2 regions of the Kitasatospora sp. NPDC004669 genome follow, and region 1 is predicted to be linked to the other one. Evidence: predicted binding sites of a transcription regulator. Region 1 holds the regulator's gene; the other holds the start of a gene.
What was found. The regulator HrcA, encoded in region 1, represses chaperone genes, less so after heat shock. The targets are predictions, from matches to a motif close to TTNGCACTCNGNNNNNCNGAGTGCNAA.

Region 1 (5,910 bases):
CTTCCTGAGGTCGAAGCGCTCCAGCACCGGGCGCGGCCGCTCGTCGTCCAGCGAGGCCGCCTCGTCGCCGAGTTCGCCGAGCAGCGGCGCCCTGGTCCACAGCACGCCGTCCTTGGCGGCGCGCAGCGTGTGGAACCGGCCGCCCTCGACCGGGAACGGGACGATCCGGTCGGCGATGCCGTCCAGGTCCACCCTGGTCGCCGGGGCGGCCTCGGCCGCGCCCTCCTCGCCGTCCGCCTTCCGCGCCTTGGGCTCGTCCTCCTCCCCGCCGAGCGGCCGCCCGGCCCGCTGCGGGCCGAACGGGGACGGCGTGTCGGCGGCCAGCGTGATCAGGTACGGGCGGCAGCCGTTCGGGAAGGACAGGTCGAAGACGTGCGCGTCGTAGACCGGGTCGAAGTTGCGCACCGACAGGAAGGCCAGGTAGCGGCCGTCCGCGGTGAAGGCGGGCGAGGTGTCGATGAAGCGCTGCTGGGTGACCTCGCTGACGGTGCGGGTGGCCAGGTTGGCCAGCACGATCTGGCGCAACGAGTACGGGCCCACCCCGTGCACCGGGCGGGACCAGGCCAGCCAGGCCGAGTCCGGGCTGAACGCCAGCCCGCTCACCTCGCCGTCGGTGCTGCGCTCCAGCTCGTGCACCGCGCCGTCGGCCAGCGCCACCAGCAGCACCCGGCCGTCGTGCACGCCCAGCGCCGCCTGCTTGCCGTCCGGGGAGACCACCAGCGAGTTGACCCGGCCGAGCTGCCCGGCGGCCAGCCGGCGCCGCTCGGCGCCGTGCACGGCCGGGGCGTACTCCAGCGCGTCCTCGCCCTCGGCGTCGGACACCCAGAGCACGCCCTGGGCGCCGTCCTCACCCGGCACCACCCGGGCCAGCCGCGCGCGCACGCCCGGGGTCTCGTCCAGGACCCGTGCCGGGCCCTCGCGGTGGGTCAGCCAGTGCACGCTGCCGCGCACCACGACGGCGCCGGCCCGGCCGGTGCGGTCGGGGGCGACGGACTCCAGCCAGTGCGCGGCGTGCACCGGGCGGGGACGGCGGCCGGTGCGCGAGCCGGCCAGCCGGATGTCCAGGCGGCGCGGCTCGGCGCCGTCCAGGTCGTCCAGCAGCCACAGGTCGCCGGCGCGGTGGAGGACGACCCGGGTGCCGTCGGTGCTCGCGTTGCGGGCGTAGAAGCCGTCCGGGTCACCGGTGTGGCGGCGCAGGTCGGAGCCGTCCGGGCGGCTGGACCACAGCTCGCCGACGCCCTCGTGGTCGGACAGGAAGGCGATCCGACTGCTCGGTCCGCCATCGGGCGGGACGGGCCCGGCCACCCACAGCGGGGAGTCGAGCTGCCCCTCCAACTCCTCGTGCACGCGGGTGAATTCGTCCCGGCCGAGCCACAACTTGCCCACCCGGCCGCCCCGGTAGCGCTTCCACCAGGCCGGCTCGCGGTTGTTGACGGTGACCAGCAGCACCCTCTCCCCGTCCGGCTCGAAGGCGAGCCCGCCGACCGGCCCGTACGGCAGCCGCACCGGCTCGCCGCCGTCCAGCGGCACCGCGTGCGCCCAGCTGCGGCGCGTACTGGCCTCGCCGGCGCCGGTGGTGGCGATCGGGCGGCCGTCGGCCGTCCAGCCCTGCACCCGGGTCTGGTCGCTGCCCCAGTGGGTGAGCCGCCTGGACGGCCCGCCGTCCACCGACACCACGTGCACCTCGGGGGCGCCGTCCCGGGTGGAGGAGAAGGCGATGTGCCGCCCGTCCGGGGAGAACCGGGGGTGGTGCACCGGCAGGTGATCGGCCGTCAGCCGCCAGGCCCGGCCGCCGTCCAGCGGGGCCAGCCAGAGGTCGTCCTCGGCGACGAAGGTGACCAGGTCACCGTGCAGATGGGGATGGCGCAGATAGGCGCCCGCAGAGGTGCTCAGGGAGTCCGTCACGCCGCCAGCGTAGGCAGGCGCGGGTACGAGCCGCTCCGTTTTCCGCAACTCCCGACCCGGCGTGCGGGGGGTTACGCCCAGCGGCCGGTGCGCCCCAGCAGCAGCGCCCCTGCGGCCACCCCGGCGGTGGAGGTGCGCAGCACCGAGGGGCCCAGCCGGTAGGGCTTCGCACCCGCCTCGGCGAAGGCGGCCAGCTCCTCCGGGGAGACCCCGCCCTCCGGGCCGACCACCAGCACGATGTCCCCGGCCGCGGGCAGCGCGGCGTGCGCCAGCGGCTCGGCGCCCTCCTCGTGCAGCACCGCGGCGAGGGAGGCCTGGGCCAGCAGCGGGGCCAGCTGCCTGGTGGTCATCGGCTCGCGCACCTCGGGGAAGCGCAGTCGGCGGGACTGCTTGCCCGCCTCCCGGGCGGTGGCCCGCCACTTGGCGAGCGCCTTGGCACCGCGGTCGCCCTTCCACTGGGTGATGCAGCGCGAGGCGGCCCAGGGGATCACCACGTCCACGCCGACCTCGGTCATGGTCTCCACGGCCAGCTCGCCGCGGTCGCCCTTGGGCAGCGCCTGGACGACGACGATCCGCGGCGCCGGCTCCGGCTCCCGGCGCACGGCGGCCACCGTGACGTCGATCGCGTCCTTGCCGAGCACCTCGGCGACCGTCCCGTCCACGCCGAGCCCCAGCCCGTCCGCGAGGGTCACCGCCTCGCCGGCCTCCAGCCGCTTCACCGCGGCCGCGTGCCGCCCCTCCGCCCCGTCCAGGCGCACCAGCGCCCCGGGCGCGGCGGCGGCGATCCGCTCGGTCTCGACGACGAAGACGGGGGCGGTCATGGGGTGGTCCTCCGGAGGGAATGGGCGGAACAGGAACGCGAAGGGGGTGCCGGGGCTCTGACCCCGACACCCCCTCCCGGGCGGCCTACCGGCCGTTGAAGGCGTCCTTCAGGCGCGAGAACAGGCCCTGCTGGCCCGGCGCGAACTGGCCGGACGGGCGCTCCTCACCGCGCAGCACGGCGAGCCGGCGCAGCAGCTCCTCCTGCTCGGGGTCGAGCTTGGTGGGCGTCTGGACCTCGACATGCACTATCAGGTCGCCCCGGCCGCCCCCGCGCAGGTGGGTGATGCCCCGGCCGTGCAGCGGGATCGACTGACCGGACTGGGTGCCGGGCCGGATGTCGACCTCCTCCAGCCCGTCCAGGGTCTGCAGCGGCACCTGGGTGCCGAGCGCGGCGGCCGTCATCGGGATGGTGACGGTGCAGTGCAGGTCGTCCCCGCGCCGCTGGAAGACGGTGTGGGTGGTCTCGGCGATCTCGACGTACAGGTCGCCGGCCGGGCCGCCGCCGGGGCCGACCTCGCCCTCGCCGGCCAGCTGGATCCGGGTGCCGTTGTCGACACCGGCCGGGATCTTGACGGTCAGGGTGCGGCGGGCGCGGACCCGGCCGTCGCCGGCGCACTCCGGGCACGGGGTCGGCACGACGGTGCCGAAGCCCTGGCACTGCGGGCAGGGGCGGGAGGTCATGACCTGCCCCAGGAAGGAGCGGGTGACCTGGGAGACCTCGCCCTTGCCGCGGCACATGTCGCAGGTCTGCGCGGAGGTGCCGGGGGCCGCGCCCTCGCCGCTGCAGGTGGTGCAGGTGACGGCGGTGTCGACCTGGAGTTCCTTGGTGGTGCCGAAGGCGGCCTCCTCCAGGGTGATCTCCAGCCGGATCATGGCGTCCTGGCCGCGGCGGGTGCGCGAGCGCGGGCCGCGTTGGCCGGCCGCGGCGCCGAAGAAGGCGTCCATGATGTCGGAGAAGCCGAAGCCCGCCGCGCCGGCGCCGAAGCCGCCCGCGCCACCGCCGCCGCCCGGCGACAGCGGGTCGCCGCCGAGGTCGTAGACCTGACGCTTCTGCGGGTCGGAGAGCACCTCGTAGGCGGCGTTGATCTCCTTGAACCGCTCCTGCGTCTTCGGGTCCGGGTTGACGTCCGGGTGCAGTTCGCGTGCCAGGCGCCGGAACGCCTTCTTGATCTCGTCCTGCCCCGCATCCCGTCGGACGCCGAGTACCGCGTAGTAGTCCGTGGCCACCAAATGCTCCGCTTGTTCCGCCTGTAGTAGTGCGACTGGACACCGCCGTTACTTGTGTAACAGCGGTCTGCTTGCTACGACTCGGCCAGGATCTGACCCACGTACCGTGCCACTGCTCGCACCGCCCCCATTGTGCCCGGGTAGTCCATCCGGGTCGGACCGATCACACCCAGTTTGGCCACGCTCTCGTCGCCCGAACCGTAGCCGACCGACACCACCGAGGTGGAATTCAGCCCTTCGTACGCGTTCTCCCGCCCGATCCGGACCGTCATCGCGGCGTCCGTGGTCTCACCCAGGAGGCGGAGCAGGACGACCTGCTCCTCCAGGGCCTCCAGCACCGGCTGGATGGTGAGCGGGAAGTCGTGCCCCAACCGGGTCAGGTTGGCCGTGCCGGCCAGCATGATCCGCTCCTCGCTCTGCTCGGCCAGCGCCTCGAACAGGGTCACCAGGACCGTACTGACGGTCGGCCGGTCGATCTGCTCGAAGGTGGCCGGCAGCTCCTCCAGCAGGCCCGGGACGTCCGGCAGCCGCTGGCCGGCCGCCCGCGCGTTGATCCGCGCGCGCAGGTCGGCCAGGACCGTCTCGCCGACCGTGCCCGGGCAGTCGACCATCCGCTGCTCGACCCGGCCGGTGTTGGTGATCAGGACCAGCATCACCTTGGCCGGAGCCAGCGCCACCAGCTCGATGTGCCGGACGGTGGAACGGGTCAGCGAAGGGTACTGGACCACGGCGACCTGCCGGGTCAGCTGGGCGAGCAGCCGCACCGTGCGGGCGACCACGTCGTCCAGGTCGACCGCGCCGTCCAGGAAGTGCCTGATCGCCCGGCGCTCCGGGGCGCTCATCGGCTTGACCTCGGCCAGCTTGTCGACGAACAGCCGGTAGCCCTTGTCGGTGGGGATGCGCCCCGCGCTGGTGTGCGGCTGGTGGATGTACCCCTCCTCCTCCAGCGCCGCCATGTCGTTGCGCACGGTGGCCGGGGAGACCCCGAGGTTGTGCCGGTCCACCAGGGCCTTGGAGCCGACCGGCTCCTCGGTGCCCACGTAGTCCTGGACGATGGCACGCAGAACGGCGAGCTTGCGGTCGTCCAGTTGGCGGACCTCACCGGCCATGGGGCACGCACCTCCGTCTTCGCACGTTGTCCGTCTGTGATGCTGCGGGCCACTCCTGGAAAGGACCCCGACCCTGGCACTCTGCGCACACGAGTGCCAGAACCGTACCTGCCAGTGTAAGGCCCGGGTCCTTTCGCAGGAACGGCCCGCCCGGGGTGATCCTGCCCGCAGTTCGAGGCGGGGCCGCGACACTCCCCGTGCACGGGATGGTGCTCGGGGACCGTCCGGGTGGCAGCATCGAAAGCGACGGCGAATGGAGGAGCAAGCGATGTCGAGCTCGGGCCAGCACACCCGTTTCGCGCCCGACCGCGGCCTGACCGGCCGCATGGTCGCGACGATGTTCGTGATCGGGCTGCTGTACGTCGGTTTCACGGGCCTGCTGATCGCGCTGCTGCGCGGGGCCTGGCCGCTGATCGTGCTGATCTCCGGCGGGCTGTTCGTGGCCCAGTTCTGGTTCAGCGACAAGATCACCGAGCGGGCGATGGGCGCCCACCAGGTGACCGAGGAACAGTACCCCCAACTGCACGGCACCATCGACCGGCTCTGCGCGCTGGCCGACATGCCCAAGCCCCGCGTGGCGGTCGCCGACAACGACATGCCCAACGCCTTCGCCACCGGCCGCAACCCGCAGAACGCGGTGGTCTGCGTCACCACCGGTCTGCTGCGCCGGCTCGAACCGGAGGAACTGGAAGGCGTCCTGGCGCACGAGCTGTCCCACGTCGCCCACCGGGACGTCGCCGTGATGACCATCGCCGGATTCCTCGGCGTGCTCGCCGGGGCGATGACCCGGATCGCCTTGTACGGCGGGTTCATGGGCGGCGGGCGCAACAACAACGACCAGAACGCG
Region 2 (5,910 bases), on a different contig from region 1:
GGACGGGGGCGGTGCCGGCCTGGCCTGAACGTTTGGTCGATGAATCGGCCATGAGTCCTCTTCTGGGTCTGCCCGTTCACCCGTTGGGGTGGATTCCGAGCGTACGGCGGAGCGGAGCGCGGCGCAGCCGTACAGTCGGAGACCTGCGATACGCAGCGGTCAGGGCTTGGCCGCCACGAGGCTCCGCAGGGGTCGAGTGGGAAGCCTCCTCGTCGAGAGGGGGAGGAGTCACGGTTGGGATGTTGCCGGTTGGCGGACATCGCAAACCAACCGCCGGGGTAACCGGCGAAACCGCAGCGGCCGCACTGCTCGGGTCCGTCACCCGTCGGTGCGGCGCTTCGCGTACTCGGGAACGGTGTGCATCGGCGGGCGTTCGAGGGCGGTCACGGGGTGGGTGTGGGCGGTGAAGGCGCGGGTCTGCGGGTCGCGGGTGAACTGGGTGAGGTGGGGGTGGACCAGGTCGGCGGAGGCCTTGAGGCGGTGGGTGCGGTCGAGCCGTTCCAGGGCGGTGCGGTAGATGGTGGCGGCCATCCGGCCGAGGGCCTGGCTGTCCTGGTGGCGGTGGTGTCGGACGCCGACGTCGACCTGGGCCAGGCCGTCCAGGCCGACCAGCTCCAACGCGTCGACCAGGAGGCCGAGTTCGACGCCGTAGCCGGTGGGGAAGGGCAGTCGTTCGAGCAGTGAGCGGCGGGCCGCGTACTCGCCGCCGAGGGGCTGGACGAAGCCGGCGAGTTCCGGCCAGTGGAGGTTGAGCAGGGGGCGGGCGACGAGTTCGGTGACCCGGCCGCCGCCGGCCGGGACGATCGCACCGCTCTCGGTCTCCAGGGGGCGGTCGTACATGGCCTTGACCAGGTGGATGTCCCCGTCGGTCAGCAGCGGGCCGATGATGCCGGAGACGAAGGCGGGGTCGAACTCGCGCAGGTCGGCGTCGATGAAGCAGACGATGTCGCCGTGGGTGACCAGCAGCGAGCGCCAGAGCACCTCGCCCTTGCCGGGGGCGGTGGGCAGCCGGGGCAGGATGGCGTCGCGGTGCTCCACCCGGGCGCCGGCCTCGGCGGCGATGGCGGCGGTGGCGTCGGTGGAGCCGGAGTCGAGTACGACCAGTTCGTCGACCAGAGGGATGCGGTCCATCAGTTCGCGGCGGATGGTGCGGACGATGTCGCCGACGGTGGCCTCCTCGTCGAGTGCCGGGAGGACGACGCTGACGGTCTGCCGGGTGTGCCGTTTGGCCTCCAGCAGGGCGTGAACCGGCCGGTCGGCCGCGCTCCACGAACGGCGGCGCAGCCAGGACGCCGCCTGTGGGAGGAGTGCGGGGGTCGGTTCGGCGGGCACGGTGGGTCTCCTCGGCGAGGTCGGGTGGAACGGGCCATCTCGCGTGGCGGACGGGCCCTTTCAGGGATGACGCCTTCGGATACAGTCTTCGTACAGCGGTCGGACCTTCGCACGCCGGGGTCGCCGCTGAACCACAACTTCACAAGCTCATCCAGAGGGACTGAGGGAACGGCCCGTTGACGTCCCGGCAACCTTCTCGCTCGGCTGTCGTACAGGCCCCGGCGGGACAGGTGCCAATTCCGGCCTGTGGCGCGACCGCGTCCCGGGGAAGATGAGGAGAGAGGCCTCCGCCATCATGGCTATCGACACTGCCGCACCCGTTTCGGTCGACCTCGGCCCCGCCGCCGCGCTGTCCTGTCGGGAGTGCGGCACCCGCTTCCCGCTCGGTCCCAGCTTCGCCTGCCTGGAGTGCTTCGGGCCGCTGGAGATCGCGTACGAGTTCGGGGGCGAGCGCGCGGAGGAGCTGCGCAAGCGGATCGAGGCCGGTCCGGCGTCCATCTGGCGCTACGCGCCGCTGCTGCCGGTGCCGGCCGATGTGGCGTCCAAGCCGAACCTGAACCCGGGGTGGACCCCGCTGGTGAAGGCGGACAACCTGGGCCGGGAGCTCGGGTTCACCGCTCCGCTGCACGTGAAGGACGACTCCGGCAACCCGACGCACTCGTTCAAGGACCGCGTGGTGGCCTGCGCGATCGAGGCGGCGCGGGCGTTCGGGTACACCACGCTGTCCTGCTCCTCGACCGGCAACCTGGCCGGCGCGGTGGGGGCGGCGGCGGCCCGGGCCGGGTTCCGGTCCTGCGTCTTCATCCCGCACGACCTGGAGCAGGGCAAGGTCGTGATGGCCGGGGTGTACGGCGGCGAGCTGGTCGGCATCGAGGGCAACTACGACGACGTGAACCGCTTCTGCTCGGAGCTGATCGGGGACTCGGCCGGCGAGGGCTGGGGCTTCGTGAACGTCAACCTGCGTCCGTACTACGGCGAGGGCTCCAAGACGCTGGCGTACGAGATCTGCGAGCAGCTGGGCTGGCGGCTGCCGGAGCAGATCGTCATCCCGATCGCCTCGGGTTCGCAGCTGACGAAGATCGACAAGGGGCTGCAGGAGCTGATCGGGCTCGGCCTGGTGGAGGACCGGCCGTACCGGATCTTCGGGGCCCAGGCCGAGGGCTGCTCGCCGGTGTCGGCCGCGTTCAAGGCGGGCCGGGACGTGATCAAGCCGGTCAAGCCGGACACCATCGCCAAGTCGCTGGCGATCGGCAACCCGGCGGACGGCCCGTACGTGCTGGACATCGCCCGTCGGACCGGCGGTGCGGTCGAGGACGTCACGGACGCGGAGGTCGTGGCGGCGATCCGGCTGCTGGCCCGGACCGAAGGGATCTTCGCCGAGACCGCGGGCGGGGTGACCGTCGGCGTGCTGAAAAAGCTGGTCGAGACCGGTCGGCTGGACCCGGCCAAGGAGACCGTCGCGATCAACACCGGCGACGGCCTGAAGACGCTGGACGCCGTCTCCGACGCCGGGATGACCGCTGTCATCCGCCCGACGCTGGAGTCGTTCCGCTCCGCCGGCCTCGCGTCCGCCTGAACCACCCCTACCCCCCGCTAGGAGAGCCATGAGCGCCAACGTCCGCATCCCCACCATCCTGCGCACCTACACCGGCGGCGCCGCCGAGGTGTCCGCCGAGGGGGCCACCCTGGCCGAGGTCATCGCCGACCTGGAGAAGAACCACGCGGGTATCTCCGCCCGCATTCTGGACGACACCGGCAAGCTGCGCCGTTTCGTCAACGTGTACGTGAACGACGACGACGTGCGTTTCGCCGAGGGCCTGGCGACCGAGATCAAGGGCGGCGCCAGCGTCTCGATCATCCCGGCGGTGGCCGGCGGCTGCTGAGCCGTCGCGAACCCGTTTCCCGGCCGCTCGCACGTACGGAATTCGACTCTCCGTATGCGCGGGCGGCCGCCGGCATTTCGGCGGGAATATTTCCGGGTCAAGTCGGAGTAGAGTGTGGCTCTGCTGGGAACGGGGCTTCCCTCTCGGCTCGCGCGGTGCTTCCGCCTGAGGTCGTCCGGACGCTGAGGCCGGGTCGGGTCCAGGGCCGTGAAACATGTCAGGCGGATGTCAGAATTCCTGCAGGGATTTGGGTAATTCGTCCGCTATGTCCGGCACGAATTGCCGAGTTTCTCCCGTTTTGCTCGGCCTTGTCTCTTGACGGGCCTATGGAATTCCCGGCGGCTGACCCTGTTGCAGAGGGCGTCGATCCGGATACATTCAGCGGCGGTCGGCGTAATCACCCGCTCACCGGGAGCCGTTCGGTGTTCCGGGCGGAGGATTGCGGCGTGCACGGCTGCGCTCAGGGGGGGTCCCCGGGCCGGCCTCCAACCAGACCCGGGCCCGCGACCTGCGGGCACGTGAAGGGCCAGCACAGCACTAGGGGAGTTCGGAATGGCTCAGGGCACCGTCAAGTGGTTCAACGCGGAGAAGGGCTACGGCTTCATCGCGGTCGACGGTGGTGCGGACGTCTTCGTCCACTACAGCGCGATCCAGATGGACGGCTACCGCACCCTCGAGGAGGGCCAGCGGGTCGAGTTCGAGATCTCCCAGGGACAGAAGGGCCCGCAGGCGGACATGGTTCGCGCGGCGGTCTGACCCCTTCCGGCTCCAGGAGCTCGGCACGGCCCACTGCTGGTGGACCTCTTGCTTCTCGGCGGGCCCGTACGACACGCGTCGTGCGGGCCCGTTCGCGTCCCCGTCCACGCCCCCGTTCGCGCCCCTGTTCGCCTTCCCGCGCGGGCTCGACGGCGGCTCGCGGGTTGCCGATTGGGCTTGCACTCGACCACCCGGAGTGCTAATCATTGGCGTTAGCACTCACAGCGTGAGAGTGACAGCGGACCGGGTCGGTGAGGCCCCCGGGAGCGGTAGGGGAATGGACCCCCGCACACCAGGGCCGTCCGTCGCGGGCACCCCTTGGTCCGAGCAGTCGACCGTGTCCCGGAGGACCACTTCAGATGGCCAAGATCATCGCCTTTGATGAGGAAGCTCGCCGCGGCCTTGAGCGTGGCATGAACCAGCTCGCCGACGCAGTGAAGGTCACGCTCGGCCCCAAGGGTCGCAACGTCGTGCTGGAGAAGAAGTGGGGCGCCCCCACGATCACCAACGACGGTGTCTCCATCGCCAAGGAGATCGAGCTCGAGGACCCGTACGAGAAGATCGGTGCGGAGCTCGTCAAGGAGGTCGCCAAGAAGACGGACGACGTCGCGGGTGACGGCACCACCACCGCCACCGTGCTGGCCCAGGCCCTGGTTCGCGAGGGTCTGCGCAACGTCGCCGCCGGCGCCAACCCGATGGCCCTGAAGCGCGGTATCGAGAAGGCCGTCGCCGCCGTCTCGGACCAGCTGCTGGCCCAGGCCAAGGACGTGGAGACCAAGGAGCAGATCGCCTCCACCGCCTCCATCTCCGCCGCTGACACCCAGATCGGCGAGCTGATCGCCGAGGCCATGGACAAGGTCGGCAAGGAAGGCGTCATCACCGTCGAGGAGAGCAACACCTTCGGCCTGGAGCTCGAGCTCACCGAGGGCATGCGCTTCGACAAGGGCTACATCTCCGCCTACTTCGCCACCGACCTGGAGCGCATGGAGGCGACCTTCGAGGACCCGTACATCCTCATCGCCAACTCCAAGATCGGCTCGGTCAAGGACCTGCTCCCGCTGCTGGAGAAGGTCATGCAGAGCGGCAAGCCGCTCGTCATCATCGCCGAGGACGTCGAGGGCGAGGCCCTGTCGACCCTGGTCGTGAACAAGATCCGCGGCACCTTCAAGTCCGTCGCCGTCAAGGCCCCGGGCTTCGGCGACCGCCGCAAGGCCATGCTCGGCGACATCGCCATCCTCACCGGTGGCACCGTGATCTCCGAGGAGGTCGGCCTCAAGCTGGAGAACGCCGGCATCGACCTGCTGGGCACCGCCCGCAAGGTGGTCATCACCAAGGACGAGACCACCATCGTCGACGGTGGCGGCGACAGCGAGCAGGTCGCCGGTCGCGTGAACCAGATCCGTGCCGAGATCGAGAACAGCGACTCGGACTACGACCGCGAGAAGCTCCAGGAGCGCCTCGCCAAGCTGGCCGGCGGCGTGGCCGTCATCAAGGCCGGCGCGGCCACCGAGGTGGAGCTCAAGGAGCGCAAGCACCGCATCGAGGACGCCGTCCGCAACGCCAAGGCCGCCGTCGAGGAGGGCATCGTCGCCGGTGGTGGCGTCGCCCTGCTGCAGGCCGGTGTCGCTTTCGACAAGCTGGAGCTGGACGGCGACGAGGCCACCGGTGCCAACATCGTCAAGGTCGCGCTGGAGGCCCCGATCAAGCAGATCGCGACCAACGCCGGCCTGGAGGGTGGCGTCGTGGTGGAGAAGGTGCGCAACCTCCCCGCCGGTCACGGCCTGAACGCCGCCACCAACGAGTACGTCGACCTGGTCGCCGCGGGCATCATCGACCCGGCCAAGGTCACCCGCTCCGCGCTGCAGAACGCCGCCTCCATCGCGGCGCTGTTCCTCACCACCGAGGCCGTCATCGCCGACAAGCCGGAGAAGGCCGCCGC

Region 2: groL (chaperonin GroEL) is a predicted target of HrcA. The motif match lies at 4,148-4,174, and genes of this name have one in related genera.

The regions. Positions count from the first base shown of each region.
Region 1 covers NZ_JBEXKB010000003.1:114,318-120,227, forward strand. Annotated here, with positions in the region: gene ABZW30_RS04125 (S41 family peptidase) at 1-1,905, opposite strand, end outside; gene ABZW30_RS04130 (16S rRNA (uracil(1498)-N(3))-methyltransferase) at 1,977-2,726, opposite strand; gene dnaJ (molecular chaperone DnaJ) at 2,812-3,954, opposite strand; gene hrcA (heat-inducible transcriptional repressor HrcA) at 4,029-5,063, opposite strand; gene htpX (zinc metalloprotease HtpX) at 5,332-5,910, shown strand, end outside.
Region 2 covers NZ_JBEXKB010000013.1:102,052-107,961, reverse strand. Annotated here, with positions in the region: gene ABZW30_RS14060 (trehalose-6-phosphate synthase) at 1-52, opposite strand, end outside; gene ABZW30_RS14055 (glucosyl-3-phosphoglycerate synthase) at 319-1,332, opposite strand; SAM riboswitch class I at 1,477-1,610, shown strand; gene thrC (threonine synthase) at 1,628-2,908, shown strand; gene ABZW30_RS14045 (MoaD/ThiS family protein) at 2,937-3,215, shown strand; gene ABZW30_RS14040 (cold-shock protein) at 3,768-3,971, shown strand; gene groL (chaperonin GroEL) at 4,331-5,910, shown strand, end outside.